DNA from 3 places in the Micromonospora zamorensis genome. Region 2 is predicted to be linked to each of the others. Evidence: predicted binding sites of a transcription regulator. Region 2 holds the regulator's gene; each other region holds the start of a gene.
The links. Region 2 encodes HrcA, which represses chaperone genes, less so after heat shock. Its sites were predicted from a motif close to GGTTNGCACNCTCNNNNNGAGNGTGCNAACC; they were not measured.
Positions count from the first base shown of each region.

Region 1: the regulator HrcA is predicted to act here: its motif matches at 5,192-5,222, upstream of groL (chaperonin GroEL).
Region 3: the regulator HrcA is predicted to act here: its motif matches at 8,190-8,220, upstream of groES (co-chaperone GroES).

Region 1 covers NZ_LT607755.1:5,766,289-5,775,711, forward strand. Annotated here, with positions in the region: gene GA0070619_RS25730 (S8 family serine peptidase) at 1-1,987, shown strand, start outside; gene GA0070619_RS25735 (GNAT family N-acetyltransferase) at 2,056-2,991, shown strand; gene GA0070619_RS25740 (hypothetical protein) at 3,070-3,318, shown strand; gene groL (chaperonin GroEL) at 3,375-4,997, opposite strand; gene GA0070619_RS25750 (hypothetical protein) at 5,270-6,406, opposite strand; gene GA0070619_RS25755 (cold-shock protein) at 6,504-6,707, opposite strand; gene GA0070619_RS25760 (GNAT family N-acetyltransferase) at 7,046-7,576, shown strand; gene paaN (phenylacetic acid degradation protein PaaN) at 7,754-9,423, opposite strand, start outside.
Region 2 covers NZ_LT607755.1:4,833,943-4,843,365, reverse strand. Annotated here, with positions in the region: gene GA0070619_RS21305 (phytanoyl-CoA dioxygenase family protein) at 1-559, opposite strand, end outside; gene GA0070619_RS21300 (hypothetical protein) at 781-1,641, opposite strand; gene GA0070619_RS21295 (SDR family NAD(P)-dependent oxidoreductase) at 2,015-2,779, shown strand; gene GA0070619_RS21290 (enoyl-CoA hydratase-related protein) at 2,840-3,649, opposite strand; gene hemW (radical SAM family heme chaperone HemW) at 3,669-4,892, shown strand; gene GA0070619_RS21280 (DUF4870 domain-containing protein) at 4,947-5,543, opposite strand; gene hrcA (heat-inducible transcriptional repressor HrcA) at 5,769-6,791, shown strand; gene dnaJ (molecular chaperone DnaJ) at 6,867-8,012, shown strand; gene GA0070619_RS21265 (16S rRNA (uracil(1498)-N(3))-methyltransferase) at 8,014-8,748, shown strand; gene ppk2 (polyphosphate kinase 2) at 8,769-9,423, opposite strand, start outside.
Region 3 covers NZ_LT607755.1:5,440,666-5,450,088, forward strand. Annotated here, with positions in the region: gene guaB (IMP dehydrogenase) at 1-284, opposite strand, end outside; gene GA0070619_RS24135 (DUF5319 domain-containing protein) at 471-890, shown strand; partial or broken gene GA0070619_RS34165 (response regulator transcription factor) at 1,107-1,304, opposite strand; partial or broken gene GA0070619_RS34170 (helix-turn-helix transcriptional regulator) at 1,488-1,925, opposite strand; gene GA0070619_RS24145 (WhiB family transcriptional regulator) at 2,179-2,562, shown strand; gene GA0070619_RS24150 (hypothetical protein) at 3,331-3,885, shown strand; gene GA0070619_RS24155 (molybdopterin-dependent oxidoreductase) at 4,160-5,905, opposite strand; gene groL (chaperonin GroEL) at 6,031-7,671, opposite strand; gene groES (co-chaperone GroES) at 7,742-8,056, opposite strand; gene GA0070619_RS24170 (THUMP-like domain-containing protein) at 8,316-9,423, shown strand, end outside.

The DNA.
Region 1 (9,423 bases), 930 kb from region 2:
ACGTGGATCGCATCGGACCGGACCGGTGCCTCTGCTCGCGGTCGCCGCCGGGTTGGCGCTGCTGCTGCCGTGGGCCTGGCTGGGCGCGCTCGGCGGGCTCCTGGAAACCGCGCTCGCGCTGTTGGCGGCAGCCGCGCTGGGGGTGCTGGCCGCGACACTGTTGGACGCCACCTTCTGGGCCCGGTTCGCTGTTGGCCGACCGCCGCGGCCGGCCCGGCTCGTCCTGCTGGGAGGTCTGGTCGCCGGGGTGGCGCTGCTGCTGCTCGCGGCCGGCACCGGCCAGTCCGGCGCACAGTTGCCCGCGCTGCTGACCCTTCCCCCGGTGGGTTTCGCACTGGCCGCGCTGTGGGCCGCGGCCTGGCGACCCAGCACCGACCCGGCCGTCGCCGCACGCGCCGGCCGGACGGCGACCGGCTGGCTCGTGGGCCTGGCCGCACTCGGCCCGCTGGCCTTCACCGACCCGGAAGAGATCACCCTGCTACTTGTCGGCACCCGGGACATCCCGTTCTGGGTGGCGGTCGCCGCCGGCACCGGGCTCGCCGTCGCGGTCCTGGTCGCCATCGGGTACGCGGTGCTGCTCGCCCGGCCGACGGCACGTACCCCGAGTCGCCGGTCGGCAGCGGTGGCGGCCGTGGTGCTGCTGGTGGCGTTCGGTGTGGTCGACCTGGGTCCGGGCCAACCGGGCCTGCACGGCGAGCGGCTGTTCGTGGTGCTGCGGGCGCAGGCCGATCTGAGTGGACTGCCGGCCGGCGCTGCGGGTCGGGCCGGGAGGGACGCCCGTGCGACGGAGGTCTACCGACGGCTGGTGACGACCGCCGAGCAGAGCCAGGCCGACCTGCTCCGGGGGTTGCGTCGACTGCGACTCGATCCGGTGTCGTACTACCTGGTCAACGCGGTGGAGGTCGACGGCGGTCCGGCGGTGCGGGCGTGGCTCGCCCGCCGGCCTGAGGTGGCCCGGGTGCTGGTCAGCCAACGTCTGCGGCCACTGCCGGCCCCGGCGGGGCAGAGCCGCGGCACCGCGCCCAGGCCCACCGGCCCGGAGTGGAACATCCGCCAGATCGGCGCGGACCGGGTGTGGTCCCAGCTCGGGGTGACGGGCACGGGCATCGTGGTGGGCAGCTCGGATTCGGGGGTGGACGGCGCCCATCCGGCGCTGCGCGCCGGGTTCCGGGGCGGAGACGATTCCTGGTACGACCCGTGGGACGACACCCGCAGCCCGACCGACCAGGGTGGGCACGGCACCCACACGGTGGGCAGTGCGGTGGGGCGCGACGGCATCGGGGTGGCGCCGGACGCGCAGTGGGTGGGCTGCGTCAACCTGGACCGCAACCTCGGCAGCCCTGCGCACTACCTGGACTGCCTCCAGTTCATGCTGGCGCCCTTCCCGACCGGCGGCGACCCGTTGACCGACGGCCGTCCGGAGCGCGCCCCACAGGTGCTCACCAACTCCTGGGGTTGCCCGCCCATCGAGGGTTGCGACCAGCGCGTGCTGCGGCCGGCCACCGCCGCGCTGGACGCCGCCGGGATCTTCGTGGTCGCCGCGGCCGGCAACACCGGGCCGTGGTGCGCGTCGATCGACGACCCACCGGCGCCGTACGCGGACGTGTTGACCGTGGGTGCGGTGGACGCGCAGCGCCGGGTCGCCGAGTTCTCCTCGCGCGGGCCGGTGCCGGGTGCGAGCAAGCCGGACGTGCTGGCACCGGGTGTGGGTGTGGTGTCGGCCATGCCGGGCGGCACGTACGCCGCGCTGGACGGCACGTCGATGGCGACCCCGCAGGTGGCCGGGGTGGTCGCGCTGATGTGGTCGGCGAACCCGGCGCTGGTCGGCGACGTGGCCCGGACCCGGCAGATCCTGCGGGACACCGCCACGGCGGCGACGCCCACCTACCGCTCCGACAACCCGTCCGACACCTGTGGTGCCCCGTCGAACGTCACGGGTGCCGGTGAGGTGGACGCGTACGCCGCCGTGCGCGCCGCCCAGCAATAGGCAGGTTTCCTTCCGGATCCGACGGGCGGGAGCGCGGGCCGCCACACGGTGTTCTAGGGTCGGCGACCATGGACGCCGAGATCACCGTCACCGAGCTGACCCCCGACCTGGCCGACACCGTTGTACGGCTCTGCGAGCAGGCTCTCGACCTGCCCGAGGACGCCACCGAGGCCGCCGCCATCGTGGACGTACTCTGGCCCCGGGCCGCCGCCGACCGGCCGGTGGTCGGGCTGGGCGCGTACCGGGGTGCGGACCTGGTCGGGGTGCTGTTCTGCTCGGTCTCGTCGGCCGAGCCGGGCATCGGGCACGTCGACCTGGTCGCGGTCCGTGCGGATCAGCGCCGCCGGGGCGTCGGCCGGGCGCTGCTGCGGCGGGCCGAGCAGGTGCTGGCCGAGCGCGGAGCGACCGAGGTGCTGCTGGCCGGGAACCCGCCGTACTACGCGTGGCCGGGCATCGACGTCCGCTACACCCCGGCGGTCTGCGCCGCCCTCGCGCTCGGCTACCAGCAGGACCGGACCGCCTGGAACATGACCGCCGACCTGTCGTACGACGGGTCACCGGCACTGCGGTCCACCGAGGCGGCGGAGCGGCGGCTGGCCGATCAGGGCATCACGGTGCGCCGGGCGGAGCCGGCGGATCTCCCGGCGTTGACCGCGTTCGCCCGGTCCAACTTCGGCGGCACGTGGGACGGCGAGTTGGCCGGGTCGGTGGGTCGTGACGGCGCCGGCTGCCACCTGGCGGAGCGGGGCGGCGAGGTGCTCGGCTTCGCCGCGTACGGGTCGTCCCGGCCGAGCTGGTTCGGACCGATGGGCACCGCACCGGCGGCCGAGGGGTCGGGCATCGGTGGTGTGCTGCTGCGGCGCTGCCTGCGCGACCAGCAGGCGGCGGGGCTGACCCGGGCGGAGATCGGCTGGGTGGGGCCCGTGCCGTTCTACTCGGGCAGCGCGGGTGCCCGGATCGAGCGGGTCTTCTTCCTGTACCGGAGGGCCCTGCCGGTGGCATAACCGGGGCAAAGGGGACATTGATCCATTCGCCCGCGTCGGTCATCGACGCCCCCTACCGTTTCGGTAGAGGAGGCAGCCATGACCACGGATGACGACCAGACCGAGGACGGCCCGCCGATCACCTGGAAACCGGTCGGCGAACTCCCCGGCCAACTGCCGTTCGACCGGCTCGACTACGGCGACGCCGAGCAACTGGCCGAGATGACCACCGACGACGGGTCGGCGGTCGTCGAGGAGTCACGGGAGATGGTGGACGAGCCGATCAAACTGCTTCCGCCGTACGACCGGGCACAGAAGCGGCGCAACCAGCGCCCACTGCCGACCTGACGACGAACGGGGCGGACCGCGTCAGCGGCCCGCCCCGTTCCGTGTCGGAACTGGACTCAGAAGTCCATGTCCCCGCCACCCGGGCCAGCCGGGGCAGCCGGGTTCTTCTCCGGCTTGTCCGCGACAACGGCCTCGGTGGTGAGGAACAGCGCCGCGATGGAAGCGGCGTTCTGCAGCGCCGAGCGCGTCACCTTGGCCGGGTCGATGATGCCCGCGGCCAGCAGGTCGACGTACTCGCCGTTGGCGGCGTTGAGGCCGTGACCCGCTTCGAGGTTACGGACCTTCTCCACCACGACGCCGCCCTCAAGGCCGGCGTTGACGGCGATCTGCCGCAGCGGGGCGTCCAGCGCGACCTTGACGATGTTCGCACCGGTCGCCTCGTCGCCGACCAGGTCGAGCTTGTCGAAGGCGGTCTTGCCGGCCTGGACCAGCGCGACGCCACCACCCGGGACGATGCCCTCCTCGACGGCGGCCTTCGCGTTGCGAACGGCGTCCTCGATGCGGTGCTTGCGCTCCTTGAGCTCGACCTCGGTGGCCGCGCCGACCTTGATGACCGCAACGCCGCCGGCCAGCTTGGCCAGCCGCTCCTGCAGCTTCTCGCGGTCGTAGTCGGAGTCACTCTTGTCGATCTCGGCCCGGATCTGGTTGACCCGGCCCTGGATCTGCTCGGCGTCACCGGCACCGTCGACGATGGTGGTCTCGTCCTTGGTCACCACGACCTTGCGGGCGCGGCCCAGCATGTCGAGGCTGGCGGCGTCGAGCTTGAGGCCGACCTCCTCGCTGATGACCTGGCCACCGGCGAGGATGGCGATGTCGGTCAGCATGGCCTTGCGGCGGTCACCGAAGCCCGGCGCCTTGACGGCGACCGACTTGAAGGTGCCACGGACCTTGTTGACCACCAGGGTGGCGAGGGCCTCGCCCTCCAGGTCCTCGGCGATGATCAGCAGCGGCTTGCCCGACTGCATGACCTTCTCCAGGATCGGGAGCAGGTCCTTCACCGACGAGATCTTGCTGTTGGCGATCAGGATGTACGGGTCGTCGAAGACGGCCTCCATACGCTCCGGGTCGGTCATGAAGTAGGCCGAGATGTAGCCCTTGTCGAAGCGCATACCCTCGGTGAGCTCCAGCTCCAGCCCGAAGGTGTTGCTCTCCTCGACGGTGATGACGCCTTCCTTGCCGACCTTGTCCATCGCCTCGGCGATGATCTCGCCGACGGTGCTGTCGCCAGCGGAGATGGAGGCGGTGGAGGCGATCTGCTCCTTGGTCTCGACGTCCTTGGCGAGCTTGGACAGCTCCTCCGAGACGCTCGCGACCGCGGCCTCGATGCCCCGCTTCAGGGCCATCGGGTTGGCGCCAGCGGCCACGTTGCGCAGGCCCTCGCGAACCAGGGCCTGGGCCAGGACGGTCGCCGTCGTCGTGCCGTCACCGGCAACGTCGTCGGTCTTCTTGGCGACCTCCTTGACCAGCTCAGCGCCGATCTTCTCGTACGGGTCCTCGAGCTCGATCTCCTTGGCGATGCTCACACCATCGTTGGTGATGGTGGGGGCACCCCACTTCTTCTCGAGCACGACGTTGCGGCCCTTCGGGCCGAGGGTCACCTTTACGGCGTCGGCGAGCTGGTTCATGCCCCGCTCGAGGCCGCGGCGAGCCTCTTCGTCGAAAGCGATCATCTTGGCCATACGGCGTTGTCCTCCTGGACACTCACGGGCCACCCGAGATGTGTGCCCCGGATGGGCCGCCTGGTGTGCGCACCTAGGGACGTCGCCACCTGGCGACGACGACGTCCTTCGGCCGGGCCGGATAGCCCGCGACGACCGGCCATGTGCTGCCCCGGTGTCTCCACACCGGCACAACCTGGCCCCACCGTCCCGACCGTTGGCACTCACGGTATGCGAGTGCCAATGACTTGTTTAGCACTCTCCCCTGCCGAGTGCAAGCACGATGGGGCCGCTCAGCCGAGTTCCGCGGCCAGTCCGGGAGTGTTCACCGGCGCCTCATGAGCGCGCTGCTCGGCGTACGTGACCAGCAGACCGATCATCTGGGAGAGGTGGGCCGGCAGGGCCAGCACCGCGGTGATCCCGATCACCACCACCGCCCCGACCGCGCTGTCCGGGGACGCGAAGGGATCCGTACCGAACGCCGAGGTGCCAACGCCCTCCAGCGCGCCGGGGATCACGGTGCCGACGATCACCGCCAGGGCAACCAGGGCCACCCGACCGAGCAGCAGGCCGAGCCGGTCGTGGAACATCCGGAACGACCGGCCGATCGGGTTGTGGCGTTCGAAGAGGTAGACCGGGCCGGCCATGCTCAGCGCGAACGCCAGGTAGATGCCGGGCAGGACGCAGAAGCAGGCACCGAGGCCGACGAGCAGGCTGATCAGCAGGGTCCACCCCCACAGCCCGAGTGCCCGACGGATGCCGTAGCGCAGCGCGGAATCCAGGCTGCCCGGCTGACCGGCCGCCTGCTGGGTGATCACCCAACTGCCGGCGGCCCACCCGACGGCCTGCAACAGCCCGACCAGCACGCTGCCGCCGATCAGCAGGACCAGGAGGCTCACCAGCTCCACGGCGAAGTTGTCCGGCAGGACGGCGGTCGTGCTCGTCTGGGCCTCGGCGGCCCACTTCGCCGACGGGTCCGCCCCGAGAGAGATCACCGAGAGCACCGCCGCGGGCAGCACCTGGGTCAGCAGCATGATGGGCACCAGCTGCCGCCAGCCCCGGCCCAGCGCTCCCCAGCACCGGCTGAACCAGCCAGCCAGGCCGGCACCGGGTGGAGTGACCAGGGGGTCGTTCGGGTCGTACCCGTAACCCGGCGGGTACCAGTTGACCGGCGGCCCCGGATGCCACGGCTGCGGACCGTAGGGCCCCGCTCCAGGCGGGTAGCCCCCGGTGGGCGGGAACACCCACCCCTGCTGCGGCTGACCGGCCGGGCCCCAGGCACCCTGCGCAGGATCCCAACCAGCCGGCGGGACACCCGGCACGGAGCCAGGCGGCTGACCGGCCGGGCCCCAGGCGCCCTGCGTGGGGTCGGACGGGCCTGGCTCACCCGGCCCGTAGGGCGGCGTGGACGAGGGTGGCTGGTCGGTCATGAACGCTCCTCAGCATCGGCTGGAACGGTTCACGATCTTCCCGGCTGCGCGCCCGTGCCGCCAGCCCCCAAGGCGGTGACCGACCGGTGCGGAACGGTCAGGCGATGACGCGTACGTGCTCCGCCTGGGGGCCCTTCTGGCCCTGGGCGATCTCGAACTCGACCCGCTGGCCGTCGTCCAACGCCTTGTAGCCGTCCATCTCGATCGCGGAGAAGTGAACGAACACGTCCTGACCGCCGTCGACGGCGATGAAGCCGTAGCCCTTTTCGGCGTTGAACCACTTGACGCTGCCCTGTGCCACGGTGCCACTTCCCTCACTCTGCGCGGTGCTGCCTGACCCGGCGCACGGAGCGGCCGGGCGCCCTCGGACCACCACCCCGGCAATCGATGACCGCCATTGAAGCAGGTGACCGAAATCGCACGCTACACGAGGACTGACAGCCGCGCACGACCACAAATCGGGCATGGTCCTGATCGCTTCCACACCAGCTCCGGCCGCACCGGTCGACCCGACGCGGCGATCCGACGGATTCATCGACGTGAGTGCCAGCGGGGAAGGAGACGAGGCTGCGCCGCGAGCCGGTGAAGATCGGGCCCGACCCGAAAAATGCCGTTCACGCCCTGTGATAGGCATGCGGCATGACCACCGATACGGGCTCGACCTCCGTTCGTCGGGCGGAGATCCGCCGGGGCCGGCCGGAGGACGCCGCCCGGATGCGGGCGCTGCGCCTGGAGATGCTCGCCGACGCACCGTTGGCCTTCCTGGAGACCCTGGCGGACGCGGCGGCCCGACCGCACAACGAGTACGCCGCACGGGTCGCGTACACCTCGGCCGGCCCGAACAACGCGCAGTTCGTCGCGGACCCGGGCGGCCGGCTGGTCGGGCATGCCGGTGGCACGGTCACCCCGGACGAGCCTGGGCTGACCGTGATCTACGCCGTGTACGTCACGCCGACCTGGCGGGGCAGCGGCCTTCTCGGCGACCTGATCGACGGGGTGGCCGAGTGGTCCCGGGCGTGCGGCCGACCGGAGCTGCTGCTGGAGGTCGTGGTCGGCAACGACCGCGCCTATCGGGCGTACCAGCGGCTGGGCTTCAAGGACACCGGCGTGCGAGTCCCCCACCCCAAAATCCCAGCCCTGAACGAGCTACAGATGCGCCGACCCGCCTAGAACAGAGAACTCATCCCAAGGCAGAACCACTCTGACGCCCCCCAATAAAGAAACCGGAAGCGCCCGCGCCACAGTGCCCACAAGGGGTTTCCGGGGCAGCCCGACCCGCGCAGGGATCAAGCCTGACCGCCCGGAGCGGGTCGGGCCTGCCCCGGAAACCCCCACCGCAACTAAAGATCAAACATGACGCCGAGACTGAACGATCCGGAACCGGTTCGCCACATAAGCCCCATCGGTCAACGCCGAGTTGGCCGCCGCGTTGGCCCCGCTGCCGTGGAAGTCGGAGAACGCCGCCGACTGGTTCACGAAGACCCCGCCGGTGAGGTTGCAGGACAGGTGCACCCCGACCTCGACCGCGACCGCCTCGGTGGCGTCCAGCACCGCCTCGTCGGTGGAGTAGACCCCGGCGGTGAGCGCGCCCTTCTCGCCGACCGTCCGGCGCAGCAGCTCCAGGCTCTGGGCGGTGGAGTCGGTGGCGATGGCGAACGAGATCGGCCCGAACCACTCCCGGCCGTACGTCTCCGCGTCGTCCGCCGCCAGCTTCACGATCGTCGGGGTACGCACCACCGCGTCGGCGTACGCCGGGTGCGCCACGACCCGCGACTCCAGCACCGGCTCGCCGACCTTGGTCACCTCGGCCAGCCGTTCCAACACCCCGTCGTTGACGATGGCGCCGGTCAGCTCCACGCCTCGCGCCGGATCGGCGGTGAGCTTGCCGACCGCTGCGGCGATCCCACCGGCCACCTCGTCGAAGCTCTTGTGACCCTGGTCGGTCTCGATGCCGCCGGCCGGGATCAGGATGTTCTGCGAGGTGGTGCACATCTGGCCGCTGTAGAGGGTCAGCGTGAAACCAAGGTTGCGGCACATGCCGGCGAAGTCGTCGGTGGAGTCGATGACGACCGTGTTCAGACCGGCCTTCTCGGTGTAGACCGAGGCCTGCCGGGCGTGCGTCTCCAGCCAGTCGCCGTACTCCGTGGAGCCGGTGAAGTCGACGATCTTCACGGAGCGGTGCAGGGCCAGGTCGCTGGCGAGCTTCTCACCGGGCGCCTCAGCCGCCAGCATGATCAGGTTCGGGTCGAACCCGGCCTCGGCGAGCACCTCCCGGGCGTACTTCACGGTGATGGCCAGCGGTAGCACCGCGCGCGGGTGCGGCTTGACGATCACCGGGTTGCCGGTGACCAACGAGGCGAACAGCCCGGGGTACGAGTTCCAGGTCGGGAAGGTGTTGCAGCCGATCACCAGCGCCACCCCACGCGGCACCACGTGGAACGTCTTGGTCATCCGCAGCGGGTCACCCTTGCCGGCGGCCTTCTCCCAGCCTGCCGTGCCCGGGTGCCGGGTCATCTCGGCGTACGCGTACGCCAGCGCCTCCAGGGCCCGGTCCAGTGCGTGCGCGCCGCCGGCCTGGAAGGCCATCACGAACGCCTGCCCGCTGGTGAACTGCACCGCGTTGGCCAGCTCGAAGATGTTCTTGTGCAGCCGGTCGAGGATCTCCAGGCAGACTCCCACCCGGGCCTGCGGGCCGGCGTCGCGCCAGGCCGGCAGCGCGGCGGAGGCGGCGCTCACCAGCTCGCCGGGGCCGGCGTGCGGGTAACGCACCGCGAGCTCCACCCCGAACGGGCTCGTCTCGGTGGCGACCCGGTCGCCAGCGCCCGGCTGGTCGAGCGGGAAGTCACCACCGAGGTACGCCTCGAAGGCGGCCTTGCCGTCGGCGGCGGCGGTCTCGCCGTACACCCGGGGGCTGGGGGATTCGGGATAGGCGGACCAGTAGCCCCGCTCCGTGATCGCGGTCAGCGCACGGTTGAGGGTGTCGGCGTGCCTGTCGTACAGGGGCTGCGGGGTCTCCG
Region 2 (9,423 bases):
GGTCGGGGTTCTGCACGGTGAGGTCCGCCGGCCGGGGCAGCGAGTTCTTCAGGTGGCTGCCCGGGATGACCTTGGTGGCGCCGCGGCCGGTCTCGGAGAGGTCCGACAGCACGTACGCGACCTTCAGCGAGAACATCGGCCGGGGCAGGTTCGGGTCCATCGTCTCCGGGTCGGAGTTCTGCCGGTACCCGTCCTGGTGCCAACCCCAGTACGGCTTCTCCGGCTCGGCGGCCGGCGGGGTGACGTCCAGGTGGTTGTGGTGCGTGTAGATGTTCCAGCCGGCCAGCCCCCACATGTACGGGAAGGCGATCGGGTGGGTCAGCAGCTCGCCGAAGAGCTCGTCGCGCTCCAGGAAGCCCAGCAGGTGCAGGGTGCCGTCCTTCTTGGTGGTGCCCTTCGCCTGCTCCTCCGCGTAGACGCGGTCGACCGCCGCCTCCAGCGCCGCCCGGTGGTCCTCCGTCAGGACGTTGCGCAGCAGGAGGAAACCCTGCTCGTGGAACTCCTTGCGGTCAGTGTCGCTGATCGGTTCGTAACCGGTCCGGTCGCCGTAATCGAACACCGCGTCGTACCCCTCCCCATGAGGTGAAACCTTTTCTGGCACAGGCCGCCGATCGTAACGCGACGGATCTGGCCCCGGGGAGGGCGTGTGGGGCTGGTGGGCCACAGGGGGACCCCGTGCAGCGAGAGGACTGCGGAGAGTGATTTGACCGTGATCAATGGAGGTATTTGCGGAGACTTGTCCGATTGTGCGGTGACTGCCGGTTAAGAGATCCGGGTCGGTCAACCCTCGTTGAACACCTCGGCCACCACCTGACCGGCGGGGCTCTGCTCGCCGTCCGCCCGGCCCCAGGTGCCGGCCCGGGCGGTCCACTCCAGGTCGCCGAAACGGACGCGCTTCACGCCGTGGTCCTGGGCGTGGGAAACCAGCCAGTGCGCGTACCGCCAGCCGTCGCGCTGGTCGTCCGGCGTCACCGCCAACCCGGTGGGGTCGGTCGGGTCGGTGCCCTTCAGGCCCCAGTCCAGCACCAGGTTGCGGGTCAGCTGCGTGGCCGCCGCCGCGCCGTGCATCGCCGGGGTACGCCCGACGGTGCAGGCGACCGCGCCGGTCGCGTCGCCCATCAGCGCTCGGCTGAGCACCTCGGAGTCGTCGGCCCACTTCTGGTAGGCCTCCGGGAAGGCCGAGCGCTGCACCCGCTGGGCGGCGTCGGTGACGCGCATCTTCTCCCAGCCGCGCACCTTCTTGAGCGCCGCGTAGAACCGGTTGGCCGCGTAGCGCGGGTCCCGGATCTGGGCCGGGGTGCCCCAGCCCTGGCTCGGCCGCTGCTGGAACAGGCCGACCGAGTCCCGGTCGCCGTCGGCGAGGTTGCGCAGCCCGGACTCCTGGTACGCGGTGGCCAGCGCGACCACCACGGCCCGCTCGGACATCCCGCGCTGTGCCCCGATGGCTGCGATGGTCGCCGCATTGGCCATCTGGTCGGCGTCGAGCGCGACCCGACCGTCGGCCTGCACGGTGCACTTCCGGGCCGCCAGCGGCAACTGGAGGCGGTCACCGACCTGCCGTACGACGAGCCAGATCGCGATCACGGCGACGAGGATGAGCACCACTCCACCCGCCACGGTTGCCCGAGTTCGCACCCACACCCCCAGATCGACAGTCTGACAAGCGTACGTCCCTCACGGGCCCCTCCGGGTCGTCCGCACGGTTCCAGGCCGGCTCTGCCGACCCGTTCCGATCGCGGCATTCCCGCTCCGGCCGCGCTCTCACCTGCCCGTATGGCCCTGTGGTCCACCCTGCTCCGGCGAGAATCGAGCCATCCGGCGCCAGGGCCCGCTGGCGGATCGTGGGCACCGCGTGTGTGCCGCCAGTCTGACCTGTCGTGCGTGTCACCGCCCCGACGGTGCCCGGAATGGTCGGAAGGTCGAGGCGCTTACTCCCGATTGACATGTCAATTGCTGGCTCGCCCGGTCGTTCACGCAGGTGGCCGGGGATAGCCACGGAGCAAGGAGGAGTTCCATGGGAACGCTCGACGGCAAGATCGTGCTCGTCACCGGCACCGGCGGCGGCCTGGGGCGCGTCGCCGCGCAGATCTTCGCGCGGGAGGGCGCAAAGGTCGTCGGGGCCGACATCCAGGTCGCCGGAAACGACGAGACGGTCGAACTCGTTCGGAGCGCCGGCGGCGAGATGACCGGCATCGCGCCGGTCGACCTCACCGACCCGGAGCAGGTGCGGAAATTCGTCGAGGACGCCGCCGCGACCTACGGCGGGCTCGACGTGGTCTACAACAACGCGGCGGCGCTCCGCTTCGGCCCGATGCCGGACTTCTCCGTCGAGGCCTGGCGGTACACCATCACCGGCGAACTCGACATTCCGTACTTCGTGTCGAAGTTCGCCTGGCCACACCTGGTCCGGCGCGGTGGTGGCGTCATCATCAACGCCGCCTCCATGGCCGGCATGATCGCCGGTCACGTCCCCCCGATGGTCGGCCACACCGCCGCCAACGCCGGCGTCATCGGCCTGACCCGACAACTCGCGCTCGAAGGCGCGCCGCACGGAATCCGCGCGGTGGCGGTCAGCCCAGGGCCGATCGTCAGCCCCGCAAGTGAGCGCGACCTGGGTGACAACCAGGCGGCTCGGGACGCCATCACCGGCAAGACGCTCCTCAAGCGGTTCGCTCAACCGGAGGAGGTCGCCGAACTGGTGGTGTTCCTGGCCTCCGACCGGGCGTCGTACATCACCGGGGCGAACTACCCGGTCGACGGCGGCGCGACCGCCTGGTGACCGGACCGAATGGCCCGGGGACGCCACATCAAGCAGGCGGCGTCCCCAGCGGCCCCGGCCCTAGCCAACATGATCACCGGCACCACCGTCCGGAGCGGGCACCCAGGCCGCCGGTCGCTTCTCCCGGAAGGCCATGATCCCCTCGCGCCCCTCGTCGGAGAGGAAGTAGCCGGTCGAGAGGGCCGACAGCCGGGCCAGATCACCGCGCAGCTCGGCGGTGCCCGGCCGGCGCAGCAGCTCCTTCGCCCCGGCCAGGGCGCCCGGCGCTCCGCGCACCAGCGAGTCGCAGTAGCGCCGCACCGCGTCGTCCAGCCCGTCCGCCGGGACCGAGGCCGTGACCAGGCCGATCTCGGCGGCCCGTCGACCGTCGAAGGTGTCCCCGGTCAGGTAGAGCTCGGCGGCGGCGCGCGGGTTCAGCCGGGGCAGCACGGTCGCCGAGATCACCGCCGGGATCACCCCGATCCGCACCTCGGTGAACGCGAACGTCGCCTCGTCGGCGCAGACCGCCAGGTCGGCGGCGGCGATCAGGCCCAGCCCGCCGGCCCGCGCCGGGCCGCCCACCCGGGCCAGCACCGGCTTCGGGCAGTCCCAGATCGCCGCGAGCACGTCACCCAGCATCGTGGCGGGCACCGTGCCGCTGGCGTACGCCGCGGCCGTCTCCTTCAGGTCGGCGCCCGAGCAGAAGACCGGGCCGGTGTGGTCGAGCACTATCGCTCGAACCGTCTCGTCGGCGACCGCGTCGCCCAACCCCGCCAGCAGCTGGGTCATGAGGCCGGTGGAGAGCGCGTTGCGGTTGTGCGGGCTGTCCAGGGTGAGGGTGGTCACCCCGCGGGCCGTGGCGACCCGCACGAGGACGTCGGGAGAGGTCATGCCGGGCACACTAGTGGCCATGCCCGGCGTCCTTCCAGATGGTGAGACCGTCCCCGTCGACGGATCGCTGCCCGCCACCGCCACCACGGCGGTCGGCGCGCGCGGCTTCGGCGTGTACGTCCACGTGCCGTTCTGCGCCAGCCGCTGCGGCTACTGCGACTTCAACACCTACACGGCGTCCGAGTTGGGCGGCGGTGCGAGCCGCGAGGGGTACGCCGACACCGTCCTGGCCGAGCTGGCGCTCGCCGCCCGGGTGCTGGGCGACAGCCCGCCGCCCCGGGTCGACACCGTCTTCGTGGGCGGTGGAACGCCCACCCTGCTCCCCGCCGACGACCTGGCCCGCATCCTCGACGGCATCGACCGCACCTGGGGGCTGGCCGCCGACGCCGAGGTGACCACCGAGGCCAACCCCGAATCGGTCACCCCGGAATCGTTGAAGCTGCTGCGGGCCGCCGGCTACACCCGGATCTCGCTGGGGATGCAGTCCGCCTCCCCGGGAGTGCTGGCGATCCTGGACCGCAAACACAGCGCCGGCCGGGCCACCGCCGCCGCCCTGGAGGCACGCGACGCCGGGTTCGAGCACGTCAACCTGGACCTGATCTACGGCACCCCGGGGGAGCGCACCGAGGACTTCGCCGCCTCGCTGGAGCAGGTCGTCGCCGCCGGGGTGGACCACGTCAGCGCGTACGCCCTGATCGTCGAGGACGGCACCCGGCTCGCCGCCCGGATGCGGCGCGGCGAACTGGCGTACCCCAGTGACGACGTGGCCGCGGACCGCTACCTGGCCGCGGAGGCCGCGCTCGACGCCGCCGGGCTCTCCTGGTACGAGGTCTCCAACTGGGCGCGCACCGACGACGCCCGCTGCCGGCACAACCTGCTCTACTGGACCGGCGCGGACTGGTGGGGGCTGGGGCCGGGGGCGCACAGCCACGTCGGCGGGGTGCGCTGGTGGAACGTCAAACACCCCACGGCGTACGCCCAGAGGTTGGCGGCGGGCGCGTCACCCGGCCTGGCCCGGGAGGTGCTCACCGGCGACGAGGCGCACATGGAGGACGTGATGCTCCGGCTGCGCCTCGCCAGCGGCCTCCCGTTGGCGGTGCTCGACGCCACCGGCCGGGCGGGCGCCGAGCGGGCCCTGGCCGACGGCCTGCTGGCCGCCGACGAGTACGCGGCCGGCCGGGCGGTGCTCACCCTGCGCGGGCGGCTGCTCGCCGACGCGGTCGTGCGTGACCTGCTGCCCTGAGTGGGCGGGCCGTTTCGGTGGTGCGGGCCGGCCGGGGGAGCGGCCGACCCGGCATCACTTGATGAAGTTCGCGGAGAGCGGGTAGCGGTAGAGCTGCCCCTCGTTGGCCTTGATTCCGGCGATGATGCCGAACACGAGACCGAGGATGACGGCTGCGCCGACCCCGATGAAGCCGATCAGGATGCAGGTCAACACCCAGCCGACCAGGCCGACGATCGACCAGATGAGCTGGAAGTTGAGCGCCGCCACGGCGTGCGCCCGCACCGTCGGGGACTGGCTGCCACGTGCCAGCATCGCCACCAGCGGGGCGATCCAGCCGAGCACACCGCCGCTGACGATCATGCCGACGGCGCCGCCGAAGTGGGCGATCAGCGCCCAGGTCTTGTCCTCGTTGTTGGCGAAGCCGCCAGGGCCGCCGTAGGCGCCGCCGGTCGGGTAGCCGCCACCGGGCGGGGGATAGCCGCCGGGCGGGGGATAGCCACCCGCCGGAGGGTAGCCGCCTGACGGCGGTTGGTCACCGGTGGGCGGGGGATAGCCACCGGGCGGGGGATAGCCGCCCGGGCCGGGTGCCCCGGACAGTGGTGCGGTGGGCGGCTCCGGCGGGTAGTTACCGGGGTCACCCGCGCCGGGAGGGCGAGGAGGTTCAGTCATGGATGCCACCGTAGGGGCACGTGGCAACGCGGCACCAGCGCGACACCGCCCGGTCGTGAGGGTCGATCGGCCCGGCGGGGTGGCGCGGACCGCACCGACGGACAGCCGTTGATCATCGCGCTGGCGGGCACGCCGACGTAGACTGGCACTCGTTACAGTCGAGTGCCAGGACGGCCCGGCCGGCCGAGGACGCCGGCGGCCGACGTGCGACAGGAGGTGCGGAGGATGGGTCTCGACGACCGGAAACTCGCCGTGCTCCGCGCCATCGTCGAAGACTACGTCTCCACCCAGGAGCCGGTCGGCAGCAAGGCGCTGGTCGAGCGGCACCAGCTCGGGGTCTCCCCGGCCACGGTCCGCAACGACATGGCCGTGCTGGAGGAGGAGGGCTACATCCGGCAGCCGCACACCAGTGCCGGCCGGGTGCCCACCGACCGCGGCTACCGACTCTTCGTCGACAGGTTGTCCCGGGTCAAGCCGCTCAGCCCAGCCGAACGCCGGGCCATCGAGCGCTTCCTGGTCGGCGCGGTCGACCTCGACGACGTGGTGCACCGCACCGTGCGCCTGCTCGCCCAGCTCACCCGGCAGGTCGCCGTCGTGCAGTACCCGAGCCTGGCCCGCTCCTCGGTGCGTCACCTGGAGCTGGTGCCGATCTCCACCACCCGACTGATGGTCGTCATGATCGCGGACACCGGGCGGGTGGAGCAACGTCTGGTGGAGCTGCCCGGTCCGGTGCCCGCCGACGACGTCACCGACCTGCGCCGACTGGTCAACGAGAAGCTCGCCGGCGCCCGGCTGTCCGACACGCCGCCGCTGGTGCAGGCGCTGGTCGAGGAGTCGTCGCCCAAGCTGCGTCCGGCCATGACCACGCTCGCCACTGTGCTGCTGGAGACCCTGGTCGAGCGGCACGAGGAACGCATCGCCCTGGCCGGCACCGCCAACCTCACCCGGGGTGGCCTGCTCGACTTCCAGGGTTCCCTGCGACCGATCCTCGAGGCGCTGGAGGAGGAGGTCGTCCTGCTCAAGCTCATCGGCGAGACCGAGCCCAGCACGACCCGGGTGCTGATCGGCGACGAGAACGAGTTCGACAACCTGCGGGCCGCCTCCGTGGTCAGCACCGGCTACGGCCCGGGCGCCACGATCGTCGGCGGCCTGGGGGTGCTGGGGCCCACGCGGATGGACTACCCCGGCAACATCGCCACGGTTCGCGCCGTGGCACGCTACGTGGGCGAGTTGCTGGCCCAGAACTGATTGGTCAGGGCCGATGCGGCCGGCTGCGGCCGCCGACCGGCACAACGCGAGACGAACATGAGGACACGGAACGCAGTGGCCAGGGACTACTACGGCATTCTCGGTGTGAGCCGGGAAGCCTCCGATGACGAGATCAAGCGCGCCTACCGCAAGCTGGCGCGCCAGTTCCACCCGGACGTCAATCCGGACCCGGAGGCTCAGGAGAAGTTCAAGGACATCAACGCCGCGTACGAGGTCCTCTCGGACGACCGGAAGCGGCAGATCGTCGACCTGGGTGGCGACCCGCTCGCCCCGGGCGGCGGCGGTGCCGGAGGCCCCGGAGGTCCTGGTGGTGCCGGCCCGTTCGTCGGTTTCCAGGACATCATGGACGCGTTCTTCGGCGGTGCCGCGGGCGGCGCCCGTGGTCCGCGTCCGCGTACCCGGCCGGGCGCCGACGCGATCCTGCGCCTCGAACTGGACCTGCACGAGACGGCGTTCGGCGTCGAGGCCCCGATCACCGTCGACACCGCAGTGCTGTGCACCACCTGCTCCGGCGCCGGCACGGCGGCCGGCACCCACCTGGCGACCTGCGAGGCGTGTGCCGGGCGCGGCGAGGTGCAGTCGGTGCAGCGCACCTTCCTCGGCCAGGTGGTCTCCGCCCGGCCGTGCACCGTGTGCCAGGGCTACGGCACGACCATCCCGCACCCCTGCCCCACCTGCGCCGGCGACGGCCGGGTGCGCACCCGCCGCTCGCTGACCGTCAAGATCCCGGCCGGCGTCGAGGACGGCATGCGGATCCGGCTCGCCCAGCAGGGTGAGGTCGGCCCGGGTGGCGGCACCGCCGGCGACCTCTACGTGGAGATCCACGAGCGGCCGCACGACGTCTACTCCCGCAAGGGCGACGACCTGCACTGCCGGGTCACCGTGCCGATGACCGCGGCGGCACTGGGCACCCGGCTCACCATCAAGACCCTGGACAGCGAGGAGACGGTCGACGTCAAGGCCGGCACCCAGCCGGCCAGCACGCTGCGGCTGCGCGCCCGGGGCGTACCCCACCTGCGCGGCACCGGCCGAGGCGACCTCTACGTGCACCTGGACGTGCGGACGCCGACCAAGCTCGACCCCGACCAGGAAAAGATGCTGCGCGACTTCGCCAAGACCCGCGGTGAGGAGGTCGCCGAGTTGTCCAAGCAGGGCGGCTTCTTCTCCCGGATGCGCGACGCGTTCAACGGGCACGCCTGAGGTGTCCGCGCCGCTGTTCCTGGTCGAGGCGCTGCCCACCGGCGACGCGCTGACCCTGGACGGCCCCGAGGGGCACCACGCCGCCACAGTGCAGCGGCTGCGCGTCGGCGAGGAGCTGCTGCTCGCCGACGGCCGGGGTGGCACGGCTGCCGCCGTGGTCACCGCCGTCGGCCGGGGCACCCTGGAGGTCACCATCACCTCCCGGGGGTACGCGGACGCGCCCGTACCCCGGATCGTCACCGTGCAGGGCATCGCGAAGGGCGACCGGGGCGAGTTGGCCGTGCAGGCGATGACCGAGGTCGGCGTCGACGAGATCGTGCCCTGGGCGGCGTCGCGCTCGGTGGCCCAGTGGCGCGGTGACCGGGGCGTACGGGCCCGGGAGAAGTGGGTGGCGACCGCCCGGGAGGCGGCCAAGCAGGCCCGCCGGCCGTGGCTGCCGGTGGTGGCCGGCGCGCCGGACGAGTCGACAGCCACTGTGGCCCGCCGGATCGCCGGTGCCGCCGCCGGGTTCGTGCTGCACGAGGAGGCCGACGAGCGGCTCACCACCGCCGACCTGCCGGCCACCGGTGAGATCGTCCTGGTGGTCGGCCCCGAGGGTGGCATCGCCCCGGCCGAGCTGACCGCGTTCCGTGAGGCCGGCGGCCGGCCGGTGCGGCTCGGGCCGGCGGTGCTGCGTACCTCGACCGCCGGAGTGGCGGCGCTCAGCGTGCTCGCCACCCGCCTCGGCCGCTGGTAGCCCGTCGGCTGCTGGCTCGTTTACGGGCGGGGGAACACCGGCACCACCTCTTCCTCCGGCGTCAGGTCCAGCCCGGCCGGCCCGATGATCTGTGGGTCGGGCGTGCCGACCACCTCGGGGTCCTTGCCCGCGTAGTCGAAGCGGTGCAGCACGTGACGCATCGCCTCCAGCCGGGCCCGCTTCTTGTCGTTGCTCTTCACCACCGTCCACGGCGCGTCGGCGGTGTCGGTCCAGAAGAACATCGCCTCCTTGGCCTCCGTGTACTCGTCCCACCGGTCCAGCGACGCGATGTCCATCGGGGACAGCTTCCACTGCCGGACCGGGTCGACCTGGCGGATCGCGAACCGGGTGCGCTGCTCGTTCTGCGAGACGGAGAACCAGAACTTGACCAGCCGGATGCCCGAGCGCACCAGCATCCGCTCCAGCTCCGGGGCCTGACGCAGGAACTCCAGGTATTCCTTGCGGGAGCAGAAGCCCATCACCCGCTCGACGCCGGCCCTGTTGTACCAGGAACGGTCGAACAGCACGATCTCACCGGCCGCCGGCAGGTGCGCCATCCACCGCTGGAAGTACCACTGGCCGGCCTCCCGCTCGTCCGGCTTGGCGAGCGCCACCACCGACGCCCCACGCGGGTTGAGGTGTTCCATGAAACGTTTGATGGTGCCGCCCTTGCCG
Region 3 (9,423 bases), 610 kb from region 2:
ATGCCGCCCTGGCGGGCCATGGCGATCGCCATCCGGGCCTCGGTCACCGTGTCCATCGCGCTGGAGAGCAGCGGAATGGACAACTCGACGTTGCGGGTGAGCTTCGTCCGGGTGTTGACCCGACTGGGCACCACGTCCGACTCGCCCGGCTGGAGCAGCACGTCGTCGAAGGTGAGGCCGAGCGGAACCACCCGGGCGGAGCCGGCCGGCAGCTCGGGCAGGTGGCCGCCCAGGTCGGCGTGCTCCACGCCGGCCGGAAGATCGGTGCTGGGCGAATTTTCCACGATTGCTCCCCTGAGCTGCTCGGATGGGCTTCAGCGAGGTGGCGCGGGCGGGCACCGGAGCGCGCCACGGTGCCGGCACGTCGCCTCATCGTACCCAGTGACCTGGGCGACCCGTCTGTGGCGGCCCGGCCCGGCGCACGGCCCGGGGGGCGGACGTCCGCGCCGCGTTGGGTCTACGGTGAAGGGGTGCACGACGAGCCCATCGACCCGTTCAATGGCGACCCGGCCGATCCCACAGCGGGTCTGGATGAGCCGGGCGATGACCCGACGCCGGATCCGCTGACCGACGTCGAGCGCCAGGACGTGCTGGAAGACCTCGCCGACCTGGAGATCTACCAGGCCCTGCTCGCCCCGATCGGGGTCCGTGGCCTGGTGATCGAATGCGAGGACTGCCGAGAGCCGCACTACTTCGACTGGGACCTGCTCCGGGGCAACCTGCGCCACCTGCTCAACTCCGGCCGCCCCCGCGTGCATGAGCCCGCGTACGACCCCGACCCGGACCACTACGTGACCTGGGACTACGCCCGGGGCTACGCCGACGGCGTGCACGACACACTGACCGAGGGCACCGAGGACGAGCCGGGCACCCCGACCGCAACGCAGTGACGGTCGGGTGCGTGGACGCCGTTTGATGGTGGCGTGCGGCGCCTGCCAGTGACCGTGGCGTGCGGCCTGGCGCGGCGCGATGACGGTGGCGTGCGCGCGGCGTGGCGCGTGCCGATGACTGCGGCGCAGCGCGGCGTGGCGTCTGCCGGTGGAGTGCGGCGTGCGCGTACCAGTGACCGTGGTGTGCGGCGCGTGCCGGTGACCGTGGCGTGACCCTCAGGCGACCAGCCCGGCGCGGAAGCCGGCTGCCACCGCGTGCGCCCGGTCCCGGGCCCCAAGCTTGCGGAACAACCGGCGAGCGTGCGTCTTGACCGTGTCTTCCGAGACGAACAACTCCCGGCCGATCTCCGCGTTGCTCTTACCCTCGGCCATGCCGAGCAGCACCTGAAGCTCGCGCTCGGTGAGCCCGATCGACGCCCGGGTGGGCCGGGTGTTCGCAGCGGGCCGGGCCGGATCGGTCTGATCCGCCGACGACTCGCCGGTCGCCGACTCGGCCTCGTCGTCCCCCCGCTGCACCGGCACCGACGGCATCCCCGCCGACCCGTCGCCGGGCGTTGCCGGCCAGCCGGGCTCGCCGGAGCCACGCGGGGACGGCCCGGAGCGACCAGAACCGCCCACCGCCGCGGCATCCCGGGCCGGATCGGTGATCCGCTGCCGGGAGGCCCGGCCGGGCGCTGTGAGCAGCAGGAGGGCCTTGGCCACCGCGCTGGTCAGGTCGTGGTCGACGTTCTGAATGAGACCGCGGGCACCGGCGCTGATGGTGGCCGCCGCCGCCTCGGACTCTTCGGTACCAAGCAGCAGCACCGCGGCCTGCGGCGCGCGGGCCAGGACCCGACGAACGAAGCCGGCGCTGTCCGGCCGGGTGAGGGCCGTATCGGCCAACACCACGTCGGCCGGTCGCTCGGCCAGCCGCAGCATCACCTCAGGATCGGAGACTGCGGTACGAACAATTGCTGACAACCCCAGCCGCGCGGCAGCAGAAGCAAGGTGCTGGGCCGCGAGTGGTGTCCGAACGCACACAAGGACGGTACGCACTGTGGTCTCCTCTCCGCCAACGAGCAGACCATGACGGGGTCGGCTCGGGAGGGGGTTCCCGGCAATCCTTCGAACTTTTCCGACAGATAGGGCAAAAGCCGCAATTTGTGGGACGTTTTCGATCACACACGTGTGAGTCGGCTGCGGCCCGGGTACCGGGAGGTCCAGGCCGGGAACGGTGCGCCTGCGCGGCCCGCCGCACGGATGCCGGCCACAAGGATTCTCGCGGAGCCGCGCGGGAGGAGGGGTGCTGATGTCGAACGTACGTAGACTGCCCGGACCCATCGTCGATCTCTGGGACTGGCAACGGCTCGGTGCCTGCCGAGGGCGGGACAGCGCCCAGTTCTTCCACCCGGACGGCGAGCGTGGCTCCTCCCGACTGCGTCGCGAGTCCGCCGCCAAGTCGGTCTGTCGCGCCTGCCCGGTCCGGGCCGAGTGCGCCGCACACGCACTGTCGGTCCGCGAGCCGTACGGCGTGTGGGGCGGCTTCAGCGAGTCGGAACGACTGCGACTGCTCGCCGTCGGCTGGGAGGACCTGGCAGACCGCCGGCACGCCCGGGTCGACGTCGCACGGCTGGAGGCCCGACTGGGTCACCCGCACAAGTCGACCGTCCCGGCCCAACGCAACGTCGCCTGACCCGACACATACCTGACGTCCGCGAAACCGCGTCCCTCGTTCGGGGGCGCGGTTTCGACGTCCCCACCCCTGGGCGGCCTCAACATCCCCGGGTTAAGGCGGGCTCGGCCTCCCCGCCCGGTCTCGCCAAAAACCCCAACATCCGCATGATCGACACGGGTTCAATGGTGTCGGGGTGTCCCGCCGCCTCGGACACCCCGATTTTGGCAAAGCCGAGTGGATCATGCCCAGAACGGAACGGGCTGAGGCCGGCCGCGCCTCCGTATGGGAGGTTTGTCCGGTCTGAGGGGTTAAGGCGAGAGCGCCGATGGCCCCGGTACGAGGGTTGCGGCCTTCGGGGCGTTTGGCCTGTGACCGGTCGCACCGGTGGGTCGGAATGATGGCCCGGGCGGGGTCGTTACACACTCTGACGATCGCAGGACCACCGGCTCGCCGCCCCGCCCACCGGGGTTGGTAGCGGGGTTGGAATGCCCGACCCGGCCCGCATCGTTGAAGCCTTCCCAGCACCCCGCTCCATCGGGTGTCACGGGATGGCCCGGCCTCCGGAATGACTCCGGGCCCCCGGTCGTTACACATGGACCCGGCGCCCGAGCCCTCCGCTCGCAGGCCGCCGACCCGGCCCCCGCAAGCCCCCCGGCTTAACTGGTGCCGATCTCCCCCAGACTTTTTCCCTTTGTTTGATGCAGCGCCGGACGAGGTGCTCACACCCTTGTGTCGCCGACCCCCATTGGCGGCCTGGGTGTTCCTACCCCCGAAGGAGCTACCCCCATGAACACGATCTTCCGTAAGAGCATGCTGTCTGTTGCTGGTCTCGCGTTCGCCGGTGGTGTCTTCGCCGGCCCGATCGCCGCCCACGCCAACCCCGTCGACGCCAAGCCGGTGGCGGTGCAGTCGGCCGCCCCGAAGCCCCAGGGCGACCAGTCCCACATCACCCTCAACGACGAGCAGACCGCCAACGTCAAGGCGATCATCGCCGCCACGAAGAAGGCCGGCCTGCCCGAGCGCGCCGCGGTCATCTCCATCGCGACGAGCCTGCAGGAGTCCAAGCTGGAAAACCTGGGCCACCTCGGCGACAAGAATGACCATGACTCGCTGGGCCTGTTCCAACAGCGCCCGACCAGTGGTTGGGGCACGCCGGAGCAGATCACCGACCCCGCCTACTCCACCACCGCGTTCCTCAAGGGCCTCAAGCAGGTCGACGGGTGGCAGGACATGCCGCTGACCGACGCCGCGCAGACCGTCCAGGTCTCCGCCTACCCCGACGCCTACGCCCAGTGGGAACAGCAGGCCACCGACCTCGTCGCCCAGCACTGGAACAGCTGACACCAACACAAACACTGAACGACCCGACCACTGGCCGGCACCCCAACCCGGGGTGCCGGCCAGCGGCATATCCCGCACAACCACAAGGACACCAACAACAAGGCCCGGCAGACCTTGGACACTTTCCGTTAGCCGCTAACGGAAACTGTCCAAGATCTACACGGTCGGGCTCACTCGGCCGGCGCGACACGCCGCCCACCGGGCCGGGCCGGCCGGCCGGCCCGACAGCGCTCCGACGGCTTCCGACCGGAGCGGACCGCCCGGCACTGCCGGATCAGCGGACGGTGACGGTGACCGTGTGCCAGCCGGTGGCGCCGTCCGGGACGACATCCTGCGTACGCTCGGTCTGGGTTTCGCCGGTGGCGTCCGTTGCCCGGACCTGGAGCCGGTGCTCGCCTGGCGTGGCGTCCCAGCGCCACGACCACTGCACCCAGGTGTCCACCGACACGGCTGGGGCCAGCTCGGCCTGCTGCCACTCGCCGTCGTCGACGCGGACCTCGACCTGGCGGATGCCCCGGTGCTGCGCCCACGCCACACCGGCGATGGTCACCGGCCCCGTGGTCAGCCGGTTACGTCCCCGGGGCGTGTCGATCCTCGACTGCGTCTTGATGGGCCCTTCGACCGACCAGCCGCGCGGCACCCAGTACGCGTCGAAGTCCGCGAACCGGGTCAGCTCCAGCTCGGTCACCCACTTGCACGCCGACACGTACCCGTAGAGGCCGGGCACCACCATCCGGACCGGGAAGCCGTGCTCGACGGGCAGAGGCTCGCCGTTCATGCCGACCGCCAGCAGCGCGTCCCGCCCGTCGCGCAGCGCGGCGGTGGGGGTGCCGCAGGTCCAGCCGTCGACCGACCGGCCGACGACCTGGTCGGCGTCCGCATCCGGCTCGACCTCGTCGAGCAGTTCCCGCAGGGGTACGCCGAGCCAGCGGGCGTTGCCGATCAGGTCACCGCCCACCTCGTTGGAGACGCAGGCCAACGTGACGTACCGCTCGACCAGCGGCCGGGCCAGCAGGTCGGCGTAGGTGTAGGTGCGCTCGGTGCCGACCCGCCCGTGGATCCGCAGCCGCCAGCTGTCCGGGTCCACCTGGGGTACCACCAGCGCGGTGTCGATCCGGTAGAACCCGAGGTTCGAGGTGACGTACGGCGCGAGTTGCGCCAGCGAGAGGTCCGCGCCAGCGGGTACGGCCGCTGCGGGGGCGACCGGCGCGGGCAGCCGGATCGCGTCCCGAGCGGCGGACACCCCACGTCGGCCGGCCAGCCAGCGCCCACCGAGACCTGCCGCCACGGCGGTTCCGAGCAGAACCCCGCTGCTGGTGAGGAACCGCCGCCGCGACTCGGGGTCGACTTCCGCAGCCCTGGCCGCGGGTTGCCCGCCCGGAGCCACCGGCGCAGCGGGCGCCACCGGGCCAGCAGGCGACACCGGCGCGGCGGGAGTCACCGGCACCGGCAGGCCCTCGGGCGTCGGCGAAGGCGGCTCGGCCCGCGACCCCCGCGCCGGACCCGCAGGCGGCACCGACCCAGCAGGCGGCACCGACCCGGCGGGCGGCGCGATCGGCGTGGGCGGTGACCATGGCCAGGGGTCCAGCTCGAACGGGCCGTCGATGAACAGCCAGAGCACCAGGCCGCCGAGGCCGGCGCCGACAAGCGACGGCAGCGCGTCGGCGGTGTCCGCACCGGAACGGGTCAGCGCGGCGGCCACACCGATGACGCCGAACGCGGCGATGCCGGCCAGGCCGAATGCCAGCCGCCGGACCGCCAGCACACCGAACAGCGCCGCGAACCCTCCCAGCAACAGGCCCGTACCGACCAGCAGCGCGATCTTGTCGGCGGTGCCGAAGAGGTCGATGGCGAGTTGCTTCAGCGACTCGGGGACGGCGTCGACGACCACCCCGCCGACCGCGACCAGCGGTGCCGACCGGGGGCCGGTCAGGACCGCCACCGGTTCGGCGATTCCGATCGCGACGGCGGCGGCGGTGATCCCGGCCAGCGCGGCGTAGCGCCGCGACGTGGTGCTCATCGGCCCAGTGTGCGCGATCATCCGGTCCACTCGCCAACAACGGCAGCGTCGGTAACAGACCCATAAGACGTTCCGGGGCACACCGTCGTGCGACGGTGTGCCCCGGAACGGGTGTCGCTACCGGGTCAGAAGCCCGGGCCGTGCTGGTGGCCGTGACCGTGGCCGTGGCCGCCGCCGGCGGACTGCTCCGCCTGCTCCGGCTTCTCGACCACGAGGCTCTCCGTGGTGAGCAGCAGACCGGCGATCGAGGCGGCGTTGGTGACCGCGTTGCGGGTCACCTTCACCGGGTCGATGATGCCGGCCTTGACGAGGTCGACGTACTCGCCCTTGGCGGCGTCGAGGCCGTTGCCCCACTCCAGGTCGGCGACCTTCTGCGTCACGACGTAGCCGTCGTGACCGGCGTTCTGGGCGATCCAGCGCAGCGGCTCGACGAGCGACTTGCGCACGACCGAGACACCGATCTTCTCGTCGCCAGTGAAGCCCAGGTCGTCGTCGAGCACCGAACGGATCTGCACCAGGGCGGCGCCGCCGCCGGGCACAGTGCCCTCCTCGACCGCAGCCTTGGTCGCCGCGATGGCGTCCTCGATGCGGTGCTTGCGCTCCTTCATCTCGACCTCGGTGGCCGCGCCAGCCTTGATGACGGCGATGCCACCGGAGAGCTTCGCCAGCCGCTCGGCCAGCTTCTCCCGGTCCCAGTCGGAGTCGGAGGCCTCGATCTCCTTGCGGATCTGGGACACCCGGTCGGCGACGTCAGCCTTCTGGCCGCCGCCGTCGACGATCGTGGTGTTCTCCTTGTCGACCACGACGCGCCGAGCGGTGCCGAGCACCTCCAGGCCGACCTGGTCGATCTTGTAGCCCAGCTCCGGGGCGACCAGCTCGGCACCCGTGGAGATCGCGATGTCCTGGAGCATCGCCTTGCGCCGGTCACCGAAGCCCGGGGCCTTGACCGCGCAGACCTTGAGGGTCTTGCGCAGCGAGTTGACCACCAGGGTGGAGAGCGCCTGGCCGTCCACGTCCTCGGCGATGATCAGCAGGGGCTTGCTGTTCTGCAGGATCTTCTCCAGCAGCGGCAGCAGCTCTTCGATCGCCGAGATCTTCTGGGTGGTGACCAGGATGTACGCGTCCTCAAGGACGGACTCCTGGCTCTCCAGGTCGGTGACGAAGTTCGGCGAGATGAAGCCCTTGTCGAACTGGAGACCCTCGGTCACGTCCAGTTCGGTGGTGAGCATGGAGCCTTCCTCGACGGTGATGACACCGTCGCGGCCGACCCGCTCCATCGCCTCGGCGATCAGGTCGCCGATCGTGGCATCCTGCGCGGAGATCGTCGCCACGTTCGCGATCGACTCCTTGCTGGTGACCTCGGCGGCACGGCCGAGCAGCGCCTCGGAGACCTTGGCGGCCGCCGCGTCGATGCCCCGCTTGAGGCCGGCCGGGTTGGTCCCGGCGGTCACGTTGCGCAGACCCTCGCGAACCATCGCCTGGGCCAGCACGGTCGCGGTGGTGGTCCCGTCGCCGGCGACGTCGTTGGTCTTGGTCGCCACCTCCTTGACCAGCTGCGCGCCAAGGTTCTCGTACGGGTTGGTGAGCTCGATCTCCTTGGCGATGGTCACACCATCGTTGGTGATCGTCGGCGCACCGAATTTCTTGTCCAGGACGACGTTGCGCCCGCGCGGGCCGAGGGTGACCTTGACCACGTCCGCGAGGGCGTTGACACCGTGCTCCAGCAGGTGCCGGGCGTCGTCCGAGAAGCTCAGGATCTTCGCCATTTATGTCCCTTCGAAGCGCCATTGCCCCGGCCCGGCGAGCCGGACCGGGGCAGTGGCACTGATCGGTTGCTTACTTCTCGATGACCGCGAGGACGTCGCGGGCGGAGAGCACCAGGTACTCCTCGCCGGCGTACTTGACCTCGGTGCCGCCGTACTTCGAGTAGAGGACGGTGTCGCCGACCTGCACGTCAACCGGAACCCGGTTGCCGTTGTCGTCGACGCGGCCCGGGCCGACAGCGAGGACAGTGCCCTCCTGCGGCTTCTCCTTGGCGGTGTCGGGGATCACGATGCCCGACGCCGTGGTGGTCTCAGCCTCGTTCGCCTGGACCACGATGCGGTCCTCGAGCGGCTTGATCGCAACCTTGGTCGCGGTAGTCACGGGCATACCCTCCTGGGGTACTGGTTTCGTTGCTGGCCGGCGGGGCCGACCAGCGTCAATCTGCCTCATGCCACCGGGCGGGGCCGTCGTCGCGGGTGCCGGTCCGCCTGGCGTGCGCCCCCGGGTCGCGAGACCCGGAAGCTGGCACCCTCAGGGTGAGAGTGCTAATCGCAGGTTATTCCGTGGCTAGCACTCCGTCAAGGAGAGTGCCAGCGAGTCGCGCCCCGCCAGCCCAGATTTCCGGGTCTACCCGGACAATGACCGGGTGGATCTCGATCAGCTGGCGGCGCTGCGTACCCCCGAGGGGTCGGCCGCGCTCACGGCGGCGGCCGGGCTGGCCGGCGGTGATCCACTGGCTGCGGCGTCGGCCCTGCGCGCGGCCGGGGTGCCGCCGACGCTCGCCGCGGCCGCGCTCACCCAGGCTGAGCTGCGCCACCGGGCGGTCGGCAAGTTCGGCCCGGCAGCCGCTGGGATGTTCCTCACCCGCCCAGGGCTGGAGCAGGCCACCCGCCGGGTGGTCGCCGACCGGCGGGCCGCCCGGCTCCACGCGGCCGGCGTGCGCACCCTGGCCGACCTTGGATGCGGCCTCGGCGCCGACGCGCTGGCCGCCGCCCGCGCCGGCATCCGGGTGTACGGGGTGGAGGCCGACCCGGTGACCGCCGCGATGGCCGCCGCCAACGCCGACGCGGCCGGGCTGGCCGACCTGTTCACTGTCGAGTGCGGGGATGCCACGGCGTTCGACGTCTCCCGGGTCGACGGGGTCTTCTGCGACCCGGCCCGCCGCACCACCGGCACCGGGCGACGGATCTTCGACCCGCGCGCCTACTCGCCACCGTGGGACTTCGTGACCGGGCTGGCCGAGCGGGTGCCGCGCACCGTGGTGAAGGTGGCGCCGGGCCTGGACCACGCGCTCATTCCGGCCGGCGCGGAGGCCGAGTGGGTCGGCGTCGATGGCGACCTGGTCGAGGCCGCGCTCTGGTGTGGTGACCTGGCGGAGGTGCCCCGCCGCGCGACCCTCTACCGCCAGCGGGGCGTCGAGACACGCCGCCACCAGCTCAGCGGCTCGGGTGCCGACGAGGCGCCGGTCGGGCCGCCACGTCGCTACCTGTACGACCCGGACCCGGCGGTGGTGCGCGCGCACCTCGTGGCCGAATTGGCCACCGAACTGGACGCCACCCTGGGCGATCCGAGCATCGCCTACCTCTACGCCGACCAGCCGATCCGCACCCCGTACGCACGCTGCCTGGAGATCACCGACGTGCTGCCGTTCTCGCTCAAGCGCCTGCGGGCACTGCTGCGGGATCGTCGGGTGGGCCGGGTGGAGATCCTCAAGCGGGGTTCCGCGCTCACCCCGGAGCAGCTTCGGCGCGACC